Regions from separate parts of the Nonomuraea sp. 10N515B genome, predicted to be linked through region 1. Evidence: riboswitches for the same ligand, from Rfam matches in the RefSeq annotation. Region 1 holds a riboswitch; each other region holds the start of a gene.
The links. A riboswitch is a leader RNA that binds a small molecule or an ion and turns the genes downstream of it on or off. The one in region 1 is predicted to bind cyclic di-AMP.
Positions count from the first base shown of each region.

Region 2: another riboswitch for cyclic di-AMP. It lies ahead of ACTWQA_RS03335 (CHAP domain-containing protein); the one in region 1 lies ahead of ACTWQA_RS02660 (glycoside hydrolase family 25 protein).
Region 3: another riboswitch for cyclic di-AMP. It lies ahead of ACTWQA_RS39585 (CHAP domain-containing protein); the one in region 1 lies ahead of ACTWQA_RS02660 (glycoside hydrolase family 25 protein).
Region 4: another riboswitch for cyclic di-AMP. It lies ahead of ACTWQA_RS18240 (C40 family peptidase); the one in region 1 lies ahead of ACTWQA_RS02660 (glycoside hydrolase family 25 protein).

Region 1 covers NZ_JBQQBQ010000002.1:53,592-57,794, forward strand. The annotation lists gene ACTWQA_RS02645 (hypothetical protein) at 16-591, shown strand; gene ACTWQA_RS02650 (aldo/keto reductase) at 621-1,631, opposite strand; gene ACTWQA_RS02655 (response regulator transcription factor) at 1,877-2,236, shown strand; cyclic di-AMP (ydaO/yuaA leader) riboswitch at 2,395-2,530, shown strand; gene ACTWQA_RS02660 (glycoside hydrolase family 25 protein) at 2,545-3,273, shown strand; gene ACTWQA_RS02665 (hypothetical protein) at 3,339-4,203, opposite strand, start outside.
Region 2 covers NZ_JBQQBQ010000002.1:198,220-202,422, reverse strand. The annotation lists gene ACTWQA_RS03345 (aldo/keto reductase) at 1-531, shown strand, start outside; gene ACTWQA_RS03340 (Gfo/Idh/MocA family protein) at 552-1,505, shown strand; cyclic di-AMP (ydaO/yuaA leader) riboswitch at 1,623-1,758, shown strand; gene ACTWQA_RS03335 (CHAP domain-containing protein) at 1,772-2,455, shown strand; gene ACTWQA_RS03330 (alpha/beta fold hydrolase) at 2,535-3,353, opposite strand; gene ACTWQA_RS03325 (LysR family transcriptional regulator) at 3,412-4,203, shown strand, end outside.
Region 3 covers NZ_JBQQBQ010000038.1:53,693-57,895, forward strand. The annotation lists gene ACTWQA_RS39575 (zinc-binding dehydrogenase) at 1-704, shown strand, start outside; gene ACTWQA_RS39580 (glycoside hydrolase family 25 protein) at 774-1,559, opposite strand; cyclic di-AMP (ydaO/yuaA leader) riboswitch at 1,571-1,689, opposite strand; cyclic di-AMP (ydaO/yuaA leader) riboswitch at 2,126-2,270, shown strand; gene ACTWQA_RS39585 (CHAP domain-containing protein) at 2,284-2,952, shown strand; gene ACTWQA_RS39590 (cation diffusion facilitator family transporter) at 3,032-3,943, opposite strand; gene ACTWQA_RS39595 (ArsR/SmtB family transcription factor) at 4,145-4,203, opposite strand, start outside.
Region 4 covers NZ_JBQQBQ010000011.1:28,560-32,762, reverse strand. The annotation lists gene ACTWQA_RS18250 (LysR family transcriptional regulator) at 1-286, opposite strand, end outside; gene ACTWQA_RS18245 (class I SAM-dependent methyltransferase) at 358-1,110, shown strand; cyclic di-AMP (ydaO/yuaA leader) riboswitch at 1,397-1,553, shown strand; gene ACTWQA_RS18240 (C40 family peptidase) at 1,627-2,136, shown strand; gene ACTWQA_RS18235 (hypothetical protein) at 2,426-3,238, shown strand; gene ACTWQA_RS18230 (M48 family metallopeptidase) at 3,252-4,203, shown strand, end outside.

The DNA of each region.
Region 1 (4,203 bases):
CTAAGCTTCGAGGGTATGCATCCGGAAACCATGTTCGGCTGGCCGACCAGGACCGACAACGACCCCGCCCGCGTCGCCCTCCTGCTGCCCGGCCGTGCCTACGTCCCGGCCCGGCCCCTGCTGCACTATGCCAAGACGGTCTTGACCGCACACGGCTGGACCACCCAGGAAGTCTGGTGGCAGCAGCCGCCGGACCTCCCGCCCGACGACTATCCCACGTGGGTGATCGACCAGGTCACCCGGTACGTCGAACAGGAGGTCGACGCCCGGCGCGTGCTCCTGGTGGGTAAGTCCCTGGCCAGCTTCGCCGCCTCGGTCGCGGCCGACCGCGACCTGCCGGCGATCTGGCTCACGCCGCTCCTGCACCACCCTCAGGTGACCGGCGCATTGCGCCGCGCAAAGGCGCGCACCCTGCTCGTCGGCGGCACCGCGGACACTGCTTGGAAGTCTGAGGTGGCCCGTGCCCTCCCGGTCGAGCACCTGGAAGTCCCGGGCGCCGACCACGGCCTGGAGACGCGAAACCCGGTCGGCTCGGCGGAGGTGCTCGCCCGTGTGACGGCGGCCATGGAGTCCTTCGTCAGGAACCTGTGACAGCTCATGAAACGGATCAGGGAGCCGGGCTAAGATCCGGGTGCCACAGGGCCGGAGACCGACGCCAGCAGCTCGCCGATCTGGGCCATTTCCGCTGCGGTCAGCGGCCCGTGGCGTAGCGCGCCGGCGTTCTCCCCGGTCTGGGCGGCCGTCCTGATGCCGGGGATCGGCACTGTCCGACCGCCGCGGGCCAGCAGCCAGCCCAGGGCGCCCTGGACGAGGGTGCGGCCGCCGGAGGTCAGGATGTCGCGGATCGCCTCCAGCATGGCGAGAAACTCCGGTGCAGGGCTGCCATCACGGAAGAAGGTCATCCACGCTGGCGAGTCGCCGCGGACGTCGTTCATCGGCAGCCGGGAGTGCGGAGCGTACTTGCCGGACAACAGCCCCATCGCCAGCGGTCCCCGGTTGACCGAGGCGAGGTCGTGCGTGTCGCACACGGCCAGCATCGCCGGGGCGTCGCGCAGGACGCTGAGCTCGTGCTGTACGGCGGCGCAGTGGGGGCCCTTGGCGAACGCCGCCGCCCGTTCCGGGTCGTCGGTGCTCCACCCGTAGGCGCGGATCAGCCCGTCGTCGACGAGTTCCTCGAGTGTGGCGATCATGTCGTCCGCCCGCTCCAGGGGAGCGTCGCCGACGTGCAACTGGTAAAGGTCGATGTGATCGGTGCCCAGCCGTTCCAGCGACGCCCGGCACGCCTGCCGGATGTAGGCGGGGGAGACGTCGTGGCCAGTGACGTTCCTGCTCGCGGCGTCGAAGGTGTTGCCGAACTTGGTGGCGATGACCACCTCGTCGCGCCGTCCCGCCAGCGCCCGCCGGAGCACTTCCTCGCTGTGCCCAGTGCCGTAGACGTCGGCCGTGTCGAAGAACGTGATCCCGAGGTCGAGCGCCCGATGCACGGCCGCCACCGACACGTCGTCGTCCACCTCCCCCCATCCCGCGGGCTTGCCGCGGGCCGTGAACGGACCCCCGATGGCCCAGGCGCCGAACCCGATCGCACTCACCTGGATGCCGCTGCGCCCTAGATGCCGGAACGGAAGGGTCATGTCGGGCTCTCCTTCTGACATGCCGTAGACGGTTCGAGGAGCACGCTGCCATCTGGAGTGCGCTCCAGGTCAAGGCGGGGTACACGCATACGTTCAGCCTTCCGCAGGCGGCAGCCGTCGTCACCACCAAAGCTGCCCGCCGCCTCGAACGCGATCGGCCGCGGCCGGTGTGGCGTCTATCACCGTGGTCGCGCAGGTCGGCTCCGGCGACGAGGCCGTCGCCGCGGCCCGCGAGACCTCGCCCGATGTGGCGCTGCCCCGGCTACCTCGCGCGTGCCATGGCGGCGGGCGCCTCAGGTTTCATCGTCAAGGACGCGCCCCCCGAAGACCTCGCCGACGCGGTGCGCAAGGTCTATCGAGGCATCCGGGTCGTCGACCCGGTCCTTGCCACCGAGTCGTTGATCCACGGGATCAACCCGCTGACGGCGCGCGAGCGGGAAGTGCTGGTCGCGGTCGGCGCCGGCCACGCCATCGCCGAGGTCGCCAAGCTGCTGCGACTCTCCGAGGGCACCGTGCGCAACCACCTTTCGGCGGCGATCGGAAAGACCGGCACCCGCAGCAGGAGCGAGGCCGCGGCGGTGGCCAGGGAACGCGGCTGGCTGTAGGCAGGTGGAGGACGTTGGAGAGCGCCGTTTCCAGCCCTTGACTAGGAATCTATCCGTTTGTAGCCTGAATGTCAGATATGTACCCAGACAGGGTATTTGGGGTATACATCCGACTTATCGGTTCGTTACCCGACCATCGCCAGACGCATCACAGGACGGACCTGTGACCGCTGAATCCGCCTTGCGCGGAACCGGGGACCCACATCCCTTGGGGTGAATCGGCATGCCATGCCGTAGGGCAGCTTCCACGCCCGAACCCGTCAGCTAACCCGGTAAGCGGTATGGAAGCAAGGAGAACCCCCTTCACGATGGCCAAGCATCGTACGATCCATGCCCCCAAGATCAACAACCCCGCCGCCGGCACCTCCCGCGCTCTGCGCAAGATCACGGCAACCGTGTCACTGGCTCTGGTCACCGCCCTGGCGGGTGCCGGTCTCGCGGGTCCCGCACAGGCGGACGGCTTCATCGAGGGGCGCGACATGTCCCACTACGAATCCACTTACGACTGGGCCGGCAGCGGCGTCCAGTTCGGCATCGTCAAGGCGACCGAAGGCACCGACTTCATCGACAGTTCGTTCGCGCGTCACTGGGCGGAGATCGGCAAACTTCCCATGGTCCGCGGTGCGTACCACTTCGGGCACCCGGCCAACGACCCCGTCGCCGAGGCCGACTTCTTCCTCTCCGTGCTGGACAAGCAGCCCGCCAAGGCCGGAGACCTGCTCGTCCTCGACCTCGAGACCGCGGACGGTCAGTCGGCGGAGCGCGTGAACACCTGGGCCAAGACGTGGCTGGAACGGGTGAAGTCCAAGACCGGCGTCACGCCGCTGTTCTACGCCAACTACAACTTCGCCGAGCAGTACGGCCAGGGGCTGGGCGAGTACCCGCTGTGGGTGGCGCACTACAGCAAGGCCAAGGGCACGGTCGCCACGCCGACGCACTGGAAGACGTGGGCCATCCACCAGTACACCGACGACCCGTGGGACCAGAACGTCTCCTCCCTGCGCCAGGAACAGCTCCGCGCCCTCGGCCGGAAGTAGCCGGAGGCCTGCCCGTCGGTCGCGGACCCCGGTGCCGGGGCCGCGACCGTGGCCGGATCATCCCCTCATGATGGGCACGGAGCGGTCGTGGTGGAGAAGCGGAAGGCCGTGCGTGCAGGGGCGCCCACCAGGTTGTCCCAGAATCGGCGCGGGGTCAGCGGGGCCCTTGTGGCGTCGAGCAGATCCGGGAACCGGCCGGTGGCCAGCTCACTCCTGATCCGCTGCACCTCGGCCTGGAGCCGCTCGTCCGGCAGCCGAGTGCCTGGGGCCATGTAGTCGGCGAGGACGTACGCGGCGGGAAGCGGCTTCTCATGCCCGACCCGCTGCCCGCACGCCAGCGCCATGTGACTGCCGAGGGCGTTGGCCAAGCCGAGCTGGTCCACGACGAGGACGTCCAGCGGGAACGACGCCCCCAGCGTGCCGAGGACCTTGCCTGCCACGGCCAGGCGTGCGGGCTGGTCGGGCCGGAGCGGCACCGGCACCGTGTCCGGCACATGCAGACCGGTGGCGTGCACGGCGTTCAGCGGGTTCGGACTGGCGCGAACATAGGGCGTGGCGGTGACCGGATGCGGGTCCTTGGTCTGGACTACGTAAAAGCCGCGCTCGTCCGCGATTCCGTCCGGCCCGACGGCTTGTTCGTACGGCACGTCGAATGCCACGGCGCAGACCACGGCCCACAGCGTCACGACCGTGCACGTGAGCGCGGTCAGGGCACGCAGGGGGAGGACCATGGCGGGGAGCAGGACAAGCAGCAGCACCGGCAGCATCATCCGGCCATGCATGAAGTCGCCGCCGACGCGCAGGACATAAAGCAGCATCAAGATCCCCGCCAGGAGCGGGGCCATCGACACGATGAGATCGCGGCGCGTGCGGAACGCCCACAGGGACAGCGGGATGACCGCCAGCAGGGGGCCGACCAGCTGATAGGTC
Region 2 (4,203 bases), 140 kb from region 1:
TACGTCGATCTTTTCCTCATCCACTGGCCGGTCCCGAAGCAGGACAAGTACGTGCAGGCGTGGAAGGCCCTCGAAAAGATCTACCGTGACGGGCGGGCCAAGGCCATCGGCACCTCCAACTTCACCGTCCAGACCCTGACCAGGCTCATGGACGAGGCCGAGATCACGCCGTCCATCAACCAGATCGAGCTTCACCCCTACCTGCAGCAGCGCGAGATGCGCGCCTTCCACGAGGCCAACGGCATCCTGACCGAGGCGTGGAGCCCGCTGGGCCAGGGCCAGGGCCTGCTCGACGACCCGGCGCTGAGCGTGCTGTCCGGCAAGTACGGCAAGACGCCCGCCCAGATCGTGCTGCGCTGGCACCTGCAGCTCGGCAACGTCGTCATCCCCAAGTCCGCCACCCCGTCGCGGATCCGCGAGAACATCGACGTGTTCGACTTCATCCTCGACGCCGAGGACATGGCCGCGATCGGCGCCATGAACAGGAACAAGCGCATCGGACCCGACCCCGACACCTTCAACATGACCTGATACGTCTACGATCTCCCCTTGTGCGGGATTTTGCATGGGGAATAGCGGCGACAGGCGGCATAGCGCGCACGGTGGGAGCGGCCATCGTGGCCGAACCGGGCATGCGGGTGGCCGCCGTCGGCTCCAGGAACCTCGGCCGGGCGCAGGCCCTGGCCGCGACGCTGGGCGCGGAGTCGGCCTACGACTCCTATGAGCGGCTGTGCGCCGACCCGGCCGTGGACGCGATCTACGTGGCCACTCCGCACGCCCAGCACCTCCAGGTGGCCGAGGCCGCCATCGCCGCCGGCAAGGCCGTGCTGTGCGAGAAGCCGCTGGCCGCCACCGTGGACGACGCCGAGAAGATGGTGCGCCTGGCACGCGAGGCGGGCGTCTTCTTGATGGAGGCCATGTGGATGAGGTTCAACCCCCTCATCCAGAAGATCGCCTCCGATGAGCGCTTCGGCGAGATCCGCTCCGTGCAGGCCTCCTTCGGCTTCTCCCTGCCCTACGACCCCGCCCACCGGCTCTGGGCGCCCGAGCTGGGCGGCGGCGCGCTGCTCGACCTGGGGATCTACCCGTTCGGGCTGGCCCAGTTGCTCCTCGGCATGCCGACCGGCCTGCGTGTCACCGGCTCTTTGGCCCCGAACGGGGTGGACGCGGAGGCGGGCGGCGTTTTGCTCTACCCGGGCGGCAGGCATGCTCTCGTGGCGACCTCGTTGCTCGGGAATTACCCGAACGATGCCAGCGTTGTGGGCACTCAGATGCGCGCGGACATCCAGGCTCCGTTCTGGGCGCCGCAGCGGATTCTCCTCACCGGGCCCTCCCTGGAGCCGGAAGAGCATGTGCTCGATCCGGCCGACAACGGGTACGCCGGGGAGCTCCGCGAAGTCCGCGCAGCCACGGCCGAAGGCAGGACCGAAAGTTCGATCATGCCGCTTGACGATTCCCTTGCCATGATGGGGCTTCTGGCCGACGCCCGCGGGCAACTTGCCTAACTGGGCTTTTATCTAGTTGTAATCCTCTTGCCGCATGTATTACCTTATGGGGCATCTTGAGGTATGCGTCCGGTTTGTCCGGTCGCGTCCGACCATCGCACGAAACATCACAGGACAGTCCTGTGACCGCTGAATCCGCCTTGCGCGGAACCGGGGACCCAAGTCTTTGGGGCGAATCGGCACTTCGGTGCCGTAGGGCAGCTTCCACGCCCGAGCCCGTCAGCTAACCCGGTAAGCGGCATGGAAGCAAGGAGTAAACCCCCTCGATGGCCAAGTTCCGCATCCCCGCTGCCGCCAACAAGATCAACATCGCCCGCGCCGCCCTCGGCGCCACCGTCCTGGCCACCGCGGTCACCGCCCACGTCACGGGCACCGCCATCGCCGCCGCGGACAAGCAGCCGGTCGCCACCGCCGAGCAGGCAGGCGCCAGGACCAAGACCGGCGAGACCAAGATCAACGTCACCGCCGATCAGGTCCTGGCCCTGGCCAGGTCCCAGGTCGGCACCAGCGAGAACGCCGCCGGCGGCGGCACCAAGTACCAGCAGTGGTACGCCAACTCCCAGCGCGCCGCCGAGACCATCGCCCGCGACGGCGGCAGCCGCGCCATGTATCTGAACGCCGCCTGGTGCGCGATGTTCGTCTCCTGGGTCGGCGAGCAGACCGGCGCCCGCCCGCAGGTCGGCTGGGACGCCTGGACCGTCGCCCACGCCAAGTGGTTCAAGGCCAACAACCGCTTCGGCACCGTCGCCAAGCCCGGCGCCGTCGTGTACTTCTCCTGGAGCGGCAGCAAGAACATCCGTGACATCAACCACGTCGGGTTCGTCGTGAAGGACAACCAGGACGGCACCATCTCCACCATCGAGGGCAACACCGGCAACGGCAAGGTCGAAGAGCGGACCCGGCCGAAGGCGCACGTCGTCGGCTACGGCTACCCCGAGTACGCCGCCTGACCCTCCCCCGCCCCAACGAGCGCGCGTCCCCGAGACATGGGACGCGCGCTCGCCGCGTTCACGGCCCGACCGCAGGCCTTCAGCCGAGAAAAAACCGCGCCAGAGCGGCGGCGACCGCGGCCGGGTCGTTCTCCATCGGGATGTGACCGGCGCTCGGGACGCGGACCAGGGAGGTGTTCGGCATCTCGGCGGCGAAACGCTCGGCGTACCGGACCTCCTGGAAGGTGTCGTTCTCCCCCCACACCAGCAGCTTCGGCGTCCCGTCGGCCTGCAGCGCGGGCACCAGGTCCAGCGTGTAGCGGCCGTCGGCGGCTCCCGCCAGCGCCATCCACGACCGTCGCACCCGGGCGTCGTTCCACGGGTCCAGGTAGTCGGCCAGCTCGGCCTCCGTCGCGGGGCGGTGCAGCGCCGTGGTGACGGCCGTGCGGCGGGCGGCCAGCAACTCCTCCGCGGTCACCGCCGCCACCACCGCCGGATCACGGAAACGGGCCACGCCCGGCACCGGCCACGAGTCGTACGTGACCGAGTTGACCAGCGCCAGCCGCCGCACCTTCACCTCGCCCGCGGCCAGCAGGTGCTGCGCCACCGCGCCCCCGATGTCGTGCCCCGCCACCGCCAGCGGCTCGCCGGCGCCCACCGCCGCCGCGAACCGGGTCACCCACCCGGCCAGCGCCGGGACCGTCGCCGTCGCCATGGCGAGCTCCCCTTCGGAGCGCCCCAGCCCCGGCAGATCCACCGCGACGGGACGCAGCCCCGCCGCGGCCAGCTCGTCCAGCACCGGCTGCCAGACCCGGCTCCAGTACGTCCCGTGCAGCAGCAACACAACCGGACCCCGCTCGCCCGCCGTCAGATAGCTGGCCTGCCGCCCGTCGACTTCGATCGTCATTCGCTCAGACATGGCATAACCATCGGGTTCTGACCAACCGCCGGTCAAATACCAATTAGGGTATGCCGCTATGACGTTAGCGCAGCTCCGGGCGTTGATCGCGGTCGCCGAGCACGGCGGCTTCACCGCCGCCGCCGACCACACCGGCATGTCCCAGCCCGCCGTCAGCCGCGCCATCGCCGCGCTCGAACGCGAGCTCGGCGCGGCCCTGTTCGTACGCCACCGCGACGGCATCGCCCTCACCGAGGCCGGCCGCCGCGCGGTCAACCGGGCCCGCGAGGTGCTGCGCCACTTCGACCTCGTCCGCGCCGACGTGGCGGCCGCCGCCGGCCAGATCACCGGCGAATTGCGCCTGGCCAGCCTCCCCAGCGCCACGGGAACGCTCATCGCCCGGTTGCTGCGCGCGTTCACCGACCGCTACCCGCAGGTGCGCGTACGGCTGTTCGAGGGGGTGGACGACGACATCCGGGCCTGGCTGCACCGGGGCGCCGCCGAGGTCGGCGTCGTGACCTTGCCCGCCCCCGGACTGGACACCGTCCCGCTGAGCACCCACGACATGGTGGCCGTGCTGCCCGCCGGCCACCCGCTCGCCGATCAGGCAGTGGTGCATCTCGCCGATTTCGCCGACCGGCCGTTCATCCTGACCACCGCCGGCTGCCGCCCGCTGATCATGACCGCGGCGCGGGCGTCGGACGTACGGCTCGACGTCGCCTTCGAGGCGAGCGGCCCGGCTGCCATCCTCGAGATGGTGGCCGCGGGGCTCGGGGTCAGCATCGTTCCCACCCTGGGCCTGCCCGCGGACCTCGGCGCGGTGGTCACCCGGCCGCTGAAGCCGGGTATGACCCGCTCGCTCGGGCTGGCC
Region 3 (4,203 bases), on a different contig from region 1:
CGGACGGCGTGGACGGCGGCCAGGGTGAGGCGGTACGCGTGCCGCAGGCCGAAGGCACCCTGGTCAAGCTGCCCGTCGGCGAGGATTCCCCGCTGCTGCCGTCCCTGCTCGCCCTGTCGGACGTGCTCCCCACCGGCCACCACTGCGCGGTGACGGCCGGCGTCGGGCCGCACACCTCGGTGACGGTGATCGGCGACGGCGCGGTCGGGCTGTGCGCGGTGCTCGCGGCCAAGCGGCTCGGCGCCGAGCGCATCATGCTCATGGGCCGGCACAAGGGCCGCACCGCTCTGGGGCGAGAGTTCGGCGCCACCGACGTCGTCGCCGAGCGGGGCGAGGAGGGCGTCGACCGGGTACGTGAGCTGACCGGAGGCGACGGCACCCACGCGGTGCTGGAGTGTGTCGGCACCAAAGAGGCGATCGTGACGGCTTTCGCCGTGGCCCGCGACGGCGGAGCGGTGAGCCGGGTCGGTGTGCCGCAGTATGAGCAGGTGCCGATGGGATTTGCCGAGTTCCTGCGCAACCTCACCCTGACCGGCGGGGTGGCGCCGGCTCGCGCGTACATCGAGGAGTTGCTTCCCGAGGTGCTCGACGGGACGATCGAGCCCGGCCGTGTCTTCGACCGCACGGTCGGCCTGGAGGACGTGCCGGACGGTTATCGGGCGATGGCCGCCCGCGAGGCGCTGAAGGTCCTCATCCGTCCCTGAGGACCTTGGGGGTGGCGAACGGTGAGACGCCACCCCCGGCGTCCTCGACCAGGGGCCGAGGGGAGGGTGTCAGACGGCGGGGCGGCCCAGGTCACGCAGCTCCTCGGGGGTCAGCGCGGAGACGTTCTCGTCGACCGGGACGTCGGTGTACTGGTGGATGGTCCACGACTTCCAGTCGGCGGGCGGGGTGAGCGCGCCCTTGGGCTTGCTGTAGTGGGCGACCCACAGCGGATACTCGGCCAGGCCCTTGCCGTAGGTGTCGGCGAAGTTCCAGCCGCTGTAGAACATCGGGGTGACCCCGGTCTTGGCCTTGACGTGCGACAACCACGCCTTCGCCCAGGCGTTGACCTCGCCGGCGGACTCGCCGTCGGTGGTCTCCAGGTCCAGGACCAGCAGGTCGCCCTGCTTGGCGGGCTGAGAGTTCACCACGGACAGGAAGTGCTCCGCCTCGGCGATGGGGTCGTTGCCGGGGTGGCCGTAGTGGTAGGCCCCGCGCACGATCTGCTTCTTGTCGAGCTCGCGCCAGTGCCTGGCGAACGAGGCGTCACGGAAGCTCGTGCCCTCGGTGGCCTTGATGATGCCGAACTGGGCCGAGCTCGCGCTCCAGTCGTACAGCGGCTCGTGGTTGGAGATGTCCAGGCCGAAGGCCAGGGATCGGGACGCGGGCTGAGCCTCGTGCACCGGACTGTGCTCAGGGGATGAGGCGATGGCTGTGCCGACCACACCGGTGAGGGCGGCGGTTGCGGCCAGGATCGCGCCACCGACGGCGAGGCTGAGCGTCTTGGTGGGAAGGTCGAGACGGTTCTTGAGGGACTTGAGGGAATGGACGACTGCGGCAAGCCGGGGCTTGGGCATGGGGTATTGACTCCTTGCTTCCATACCGCCTACCGGGCTAGCTGACGGGTTCGGGCGTGGAAGTGCCCTACGCGCGCAGAAAGATAGGGATCCCCGGCTCCGCGAGGCGCGGATTCGGCGGCCGAACGCCATCCCAGGGATCCCCTCGGGACGCGCGGTCCGGTCAACAAAACGGCAACGACGGTGACGACAGCTCGCCACAACGTATACCGCGATTACGCAAAAGGTATATATCTATCCACAGATAGCGCAAGCGGGGCCCAACGCATTCCCGTGAGGCCATGACCAGGCACGAAGCGCTCGCTATGACGGTTCATGGCCGGGCAGAGGTCGCCGTTGCCGGGCGCCTTCGGCAAACCCCGTCAACGGCCCGGAGTAGGTAAAGAATTTCGCCCCGATCGCCTATCTCGTAGGGCATTCTGTTGCCTGCTCCCTATCCTGGTTTGCATCTCTCTATGCCGTTCGCTTACCTTTAGGAATCAGGGCGTACGCCTGGCAGTGCCGCGTAACGTCCTCCGTATTGCCGAGACCGCGTCTCATCGGCATGGGCATTCGAGTCCGTGACCATGACGCGGCCGCCGAATTCGCGATCTGCGGAACCGGGGACCCACTTTGTCTGGGGTGAATCGGCGCGCTCGACACGAGCGCCCCGTAGGGCACTTCCACGCCCGAACCCGTCAGCTAACCCGGTAGGCGGCATGGAAGCTAGGAGCATTTTTCACCCATGGCCAAGAACGTCTTCGCTCGTGCCCTGACGTCCGCAAGCCTCTCCCTGGTCGCCGCCGGGATGACCGCGACGGTCGTCGCCGGATCCCCGGCCTTCGCCGCCGACCAGCAGTCCACGCAACCCGCGCGGTCCAACCTTCCCGCCTCCCAGGCCATCCCGCAGAAGGGTGCCGGCCAGGTGAGCGCGGACACCGTACTGAAGATCGCCGAGTCGCAGATCGGCGTGACGGAGAACGCCGCCGGCGGCGGCACCCCGTTCCACAGCTGGTACATGTCCTCCCCGCGGGCAGCCGAGACCGTCGCCCGCGACGGCGGCAGCCTGCAGGCCTACGCCAACGCCCCCTGGTGCGCCATGTTCATCTCCTGGGTCGGCGAGCAGGCCGGCGCCCGCCCCACGATGGGCTGGGACGCCTACACCGTCAGCTACGCCAAGTGGTTCCAGGCCAACAAGCACTGGGGCACCGAGGCCAAGCCCGGCGCCGTGGTCTTCTACGACTGGAACGGCCAGGGCACCGACGGCATCGACCACGTCGGCATGGTGAAGAAGGACAACGGCGACGGCACGATCACCGCGATCGAGGGCAACACCGGCAACGGCAAGGTCGAGCAGCGCATCCGGCCCAAGGCCCACGTCGTGGGCTACGGCTACCCCGAGTACAAGGCCTGACCCCAAGGCAGGTCGCCAGAAAGTAACGGGTGGTGCAGGAAAGACTCCTGCACCACCCGTTTTTTGCGCCCTTAACCACTCACCAGCCCAGTTCGTCGCATCCTTGATGATCGGTCGGCTCGACCTGCAGGGTGGCGTGGGCGATGTGATGGCGGCGCAGCAGCACGTCGCGGGCCCGGTCCAGGACGGCATGGTTGTCGTTCGGGTCGCTGGTGACCAGGTGGGCGGTGGCGACGTTCATGCCGGAGGTGAGCGTCCACAGGTGGAGGTCGTGGACGTCGCATACGCCGTCGATGGCGGACAGGTCGGTCGCGACCGCGGTGGCGTCGACGCCCTCCGGCACGTGCTGACCCAGCACGGCGAAGACCTGGCGGCCGAGGGAGACGGCGCGGACGGCGACGAACGCGCCGATGGCCAGGGCGACGAGGGTGTCCCAGACAGGCTGGCCGGTGGTGGCGACGAGCCAGCCGGCGACGATGACGCCGACCGAGCCGGCGGTGTCGGCCACGACCTCCAGGTAGGCGCCCTTCACGTTGAGGCTCTCGGCGGCGCCCGACCGCAGGAGGAGCAGGGCCACGACGTTGACGATCAGGCCGATCGCGCCGACGACGAGCATCGGCCCGGAGGACACCTCGGCCGTGCGGCCGATGCGGCTGATGGCCTCGATGACGACGTAGACGGCGACGCCGAGCATCATGGCCACGGCCAGCAACGAGGCGAACACCTCCGCCCGGTAGGAGCCGTAGCTGCGCCGGCCGGTGGTGTCGGGCCGGGTGGCGATGCGGGTGGCGACCAACGCGGCGCCGAGGGTGACCACGTCGGCCGCCATGTGCCCGGCGTCCGACAGCAGGGACAGCGATCCCGACAGCAGCCCGAAGGCGAGCTCGACGATGAAGAACAGGCCGATGAGCACGAAGGAGACGGCGAGCCGCCAGCGGTGGCGGCCGCCGGCGTGGCCATGTCCATGTCCGTGTCCGTGCCCGGCGCTCATCCGGTGACCTCGCCGTCTCGAGAGCCTGGATGCATGCGAACGCTGCCGGACAGGTCGAGCCGCACGTCGTCGGGCCGGTGGCGGGCGGGCCGGCCTGCGCTCTCAACTCCTGAATGGCTGTTCACATATGAACGATAGCGACATCTGTCACGGGCCTGTCAACACGACGGGCTGTCGGCCGCCGCCGAGCCGCATGCGAGCTCAGCCCTGCTTGCGCCCGTCGCGTTCAGGATGGATGGCCTGCGTGTGCTCGGTGTGCG
Region 4 (4,203 bases), on a different contig from region 1:
CCCGGACCCGCCCCGCCTCCGCCGTCGCGAAGGCCCGCATCCGCGTTTCGAACAGCCTCAACCCCCGCAGCACCTCATCGGCCTGCTCCAGTGCCGCCCGCCCGGCGTCCGTCGGCCGGACGCCACGCGGCAGCCGTTCGAACAGCCGAACGCGGGTGTGCCGCTCCAGCGTGGCGATCTGCCGGGACACGGCGGGCTGCGTCATCGACAGCTCCTCGGCCGCCGCCGAGAACGATCCCAGCCTCCCCACCTCCACCAGCACCTTCAGCGACCACACATCAAGCATGCATAGAGCTTATGGCTTCCATGCCGAACCTGCAGTGGTGTGCATGGCTGCGAGCGGTCATGCTCGGTCGCATGGAGACAGAAACGGTGGACAACCACCAGTACGCGTGGCTGAGTCAGGTGCTTTCCCGGCAGCCGCAGCGGATCCTCGACGTCGGCTGCGGGCGGGGCGCGCTGGCCTCCGAGTTGATGCGGCGCGGTCACTTGGTCACCGCGATCGACATCTCGCCGGAGGCCGTCGGAGCGGCGCGGGCGGCCGGGGTGCCGGCGGTGCAGGCCGATGTCGTGACCTATCCCGACTCGGCCGACAACGACCCGGCGCTCGCGCGCCACTACGACGGTGGATCGTTGTTCGATGCGGTCGTCATGTCGCTCTCGCTGCACCACGTGCATCCGCTCCAGGCGGCGCTGGACCGCGTGCGGTCGCTGCTCCGGCCGGGCGGGCTGCTGGTGGTGGACGAGTTCGGGTGGGATTGGGCCGACCGGGCCGCAGCCACCTGGTTCTACGATGCCGGATCGTTGCTTGCCGCCGCGGGAGTGGCGGATGTCACCCGCGAGCCCGGCGGTCCCGGACGTGACCCGCTCGAGCGATGGCGCGAGGCGCATGGGGATCACGCCCCCGCGGACGTCATGCTCGCCGCCCTTGCCGAACGGTTCCAGGTCACGAGCATGCGGCAAGAACCGTACTTGTCGCGATATATCGGCGGAAAGGTGACGAATGGCAGCACCGACGTCCTCAACGAGCTATGGCGCATCGAACGGGACCGTATTGCCGCGGGAACGCTCCCGCCCACCGGCTTCAGGATGACGGCGCGAAGCATGTGACGAAAGTGACAATTGGGACCTTACACGACAGTGTGCCGCAGTTTGTGAGAAGGGTCACATTTCCATAACTGAACCTGGCGTTCCAACAGGGGTTTCGGACCTGACAGAACCAGTTGTTGGATCTTTACAACCTGACTGGCGCTTTGCCGATCCTTGACGTTTCGGCGTAGCTTCTGGCGTCGCAGCGACAAGCCATGTCGCCGCGAATCCGCATCGGTCCCCCGATGTGAGCCAGATAGAGATCCGCCGGTCGCCGCCGTACGTCCCCTTGTCGAACACGACACCGGACGGCGACCTGCCGAGTCCGTGCAGCCAGGAGCACGGAGCCGGGGAACCATCGATCCCTTCCCGGGATCAGGGGTGAATCGGCGCGTATCGCGCTGTAGGGCGACTTCCAGGCCCGAATCCGTCAGCTAACCCGGTAGGCGTTCGTGGAAGACCCAAGGAGAAATCCTGTCTACCTCCCCGCAGAACCCCCGTCTGTCCCGCATTGCCCTGAGTGGCGTAGCGCTCACCATGACCGTGACGGCCGGAGGTCTGATCCTCCATGCCCCGACGGCGCAGGCGGCGACGACCAGCGATTCAGCCGGTGCCTCCACGACCAAGGCCAATACGGCGGTTAGCTCCGCGACGTCGGCCAAGGCTCTCAGGATCGCCCGGCAGGAGGCGAAGGCCCTCAAGGCCGTCGCCGTGGCCAAGGACCAGATCGGTGACCCTTACCGGTACGGTGCCACGGGCCCTGGTTCGTTCGACTGCTCCGGCCTGACCCAGTACGCCTGGAAGAAGGCCGGTGTGAAGATCCCCCGCGTGGCGGCCAGCCAGTTCGCCGGCATCAGGAAGAAGGTCTCCTGGAAGAATCTCCAGCCAGGCGACCTGATGTTCTTCAGAGGGCTCGGTCACGTGGGCATCTACGTCGGCAACGGCAAGATGCTCCACTCCCCGCGGACAGGCGAGCGGGTGCGTATCGACAAGCTGAGCAGCTGGCGCAAGGCGTCTTTCGTCGGCGCTGTCCGTCCCGGCTTGTGAGGAAAGGGCTCCGATCCCATCGGGGCCCTTTCTCCATGCACACCCGCTTTTTGTTCTTCATGCACACCCTCTTTCTTGTACGGCGAGCCACCGTCCCCCACCCGCCGTACGGGGCTGATGGCCCTCCAGGGAGACGGTGTCTGATCCCTTCACAAGCGGGCCGCCGTTACGACGCGATGTGGGCCGCCTGCCGTGGCACATCGGGGCCCGGCGACGATCGGCCCGGTGACGGTCGGGCCCGGTGACGGTCGGGCCCGGCTATGATCCGGCCCGGCTACGATCGGACATCGTGTCCGAGCAGGTGAGTCGACGAGCCGTGGTGGCCGGACTCCTGCTCCTCGCCCCCGCCAGCGCCCCGGTCCCCGAGTCCCCCCTTCTTCCCCCGGAAGCACGTGATCTGTGGCGCGACGGCGTCGTCCTGGCCCGCGCAGGGCGTTCCCTCGTCGTCGGCCACCACACCCCGCCCGGCACGCTCGACGAGCTGGCGCGGCGGGCTGACACGGCGGGACGCCGGGTGTTGGACGTCCTCGGCAGGCCTGTGCGGCCGCTCGTCGTCGTGCCTGGGTCCGCCCGCGAGGCGGCAGGGCTGGCCGGGGTCGAGCGGGTCGACGGGCTGGCCGCGGTGGCCGACGGCGGCCGGGTGATCGTCGTCCCGGAGGTCTTCGCCAGGCTCAACTCCACGGGGAAGGACGTGGTGCTCGCGCACGAGCTCACCCACGTCGTGGCGGGCACCGGCGACCTGCCCGTCTGGCTCTACGAGGGGTTCGCCGACTACGTGGGCTACCGGGACGCGGGGCTGCCCGTGCGGACGGCCGCCGCCGAGCTGGCCGACGAGGTGCGGGCCGGGCGAGTGCCGAGCGAATTGCCCGGGCCTGCGGCGTTCGCGGCGGATGGCCGGGATCCCGTGCGGCTCGCACGGGCGTACCAGGAGGCGTGGCTGGCGTGTCGCTTCCTCGCCGACCGGTTCGGTGAGGAGACCCTGGTGAGGTTCTACCGTGATGCCCAGGCGTCCGGCGTCGATCGGGCGCTCTCCTCGCTGGGGCTGTCCGTGGCGACGCTGACGGCACGGTGGCGCGTGTACGTCCGGGAGCAGCTCACGTAAGAGGGGGAGGCCGATGAGCGAACGGCACGACACGGACGACGCAGGACCAGGGACGAGGAAGCCCCGAACCGAGGTCTCGACCGGCGATCCCACCGCCGTCGGCGACGCTCGGAGCCCGGGTGGCGGCGGCGACGGCGGCCGGGCCGTGGGCGGCGATCGGCGTGCCGGCAAGGGCGGGGCTCCGGATGCGGACGGGAGGCGGTTGCGGCGAGAGGCGGCGGTCGCGGCCGTGGCGCTGGGGGTGGTGATCCTGGCCGTGGCCGCCTTCGCCACCCCCTGGCGGGTGCTGGCCGGGGGCCCGCCCGACCCGGCCCGCGACTTCACCGCCGCCCAGATCGCCAGAGCGCAGGCGTTCGACGCGGCCACCACCCTCCCGAGCTACCTGTCACTGGCCCTGTCGATCATCATCGCGGGCCTCCTGGTGGCCACCCCGATCGGCGCGAAGGCCGTGGGCTGGCTGAGGGGCCCCTGGTGGCTGCGGGTGATCCTGGGCGTCGTCGTCATCACCGCGCTCACCGAGCTGATCCGCTGGCCGCTCGGGATGTGGTTCGAGACGCTGCTGCGCGCCTTCGGCCTGTCCACCCAGGACTGGGCGTCCTGGGCCGGCGACCGGCTCAAGAACATGGGCGTGCAGACGGCCATCCTCTGCCTGATGCTGGTCGTGCTCGTGGCCTTGGCCCGCAAGGTGCGGCGCTGGTGGATCCCGGCGGCCGTCGGGGCGTTCGCGCTGACAGTGGTGGCGTCGTTCGTGTATCCGGTGCTGTTCGAGCCGCTGTTCAACGACTTCAGGTCCATGCCGCAGGGCCCGCTGCGCACGAACCTGCTGGCCATGGCCGAACGCGACGGCGTGCCGGTTAAGGACGTGCTGGTGGCCGACGCCTCGCGCCGGACGACGGCGCTCAACGCCTACGTGTCCGGCTTCGGCGCCACGCGCCGCATCGTCGTCTACGACACGCTGCTCAAGG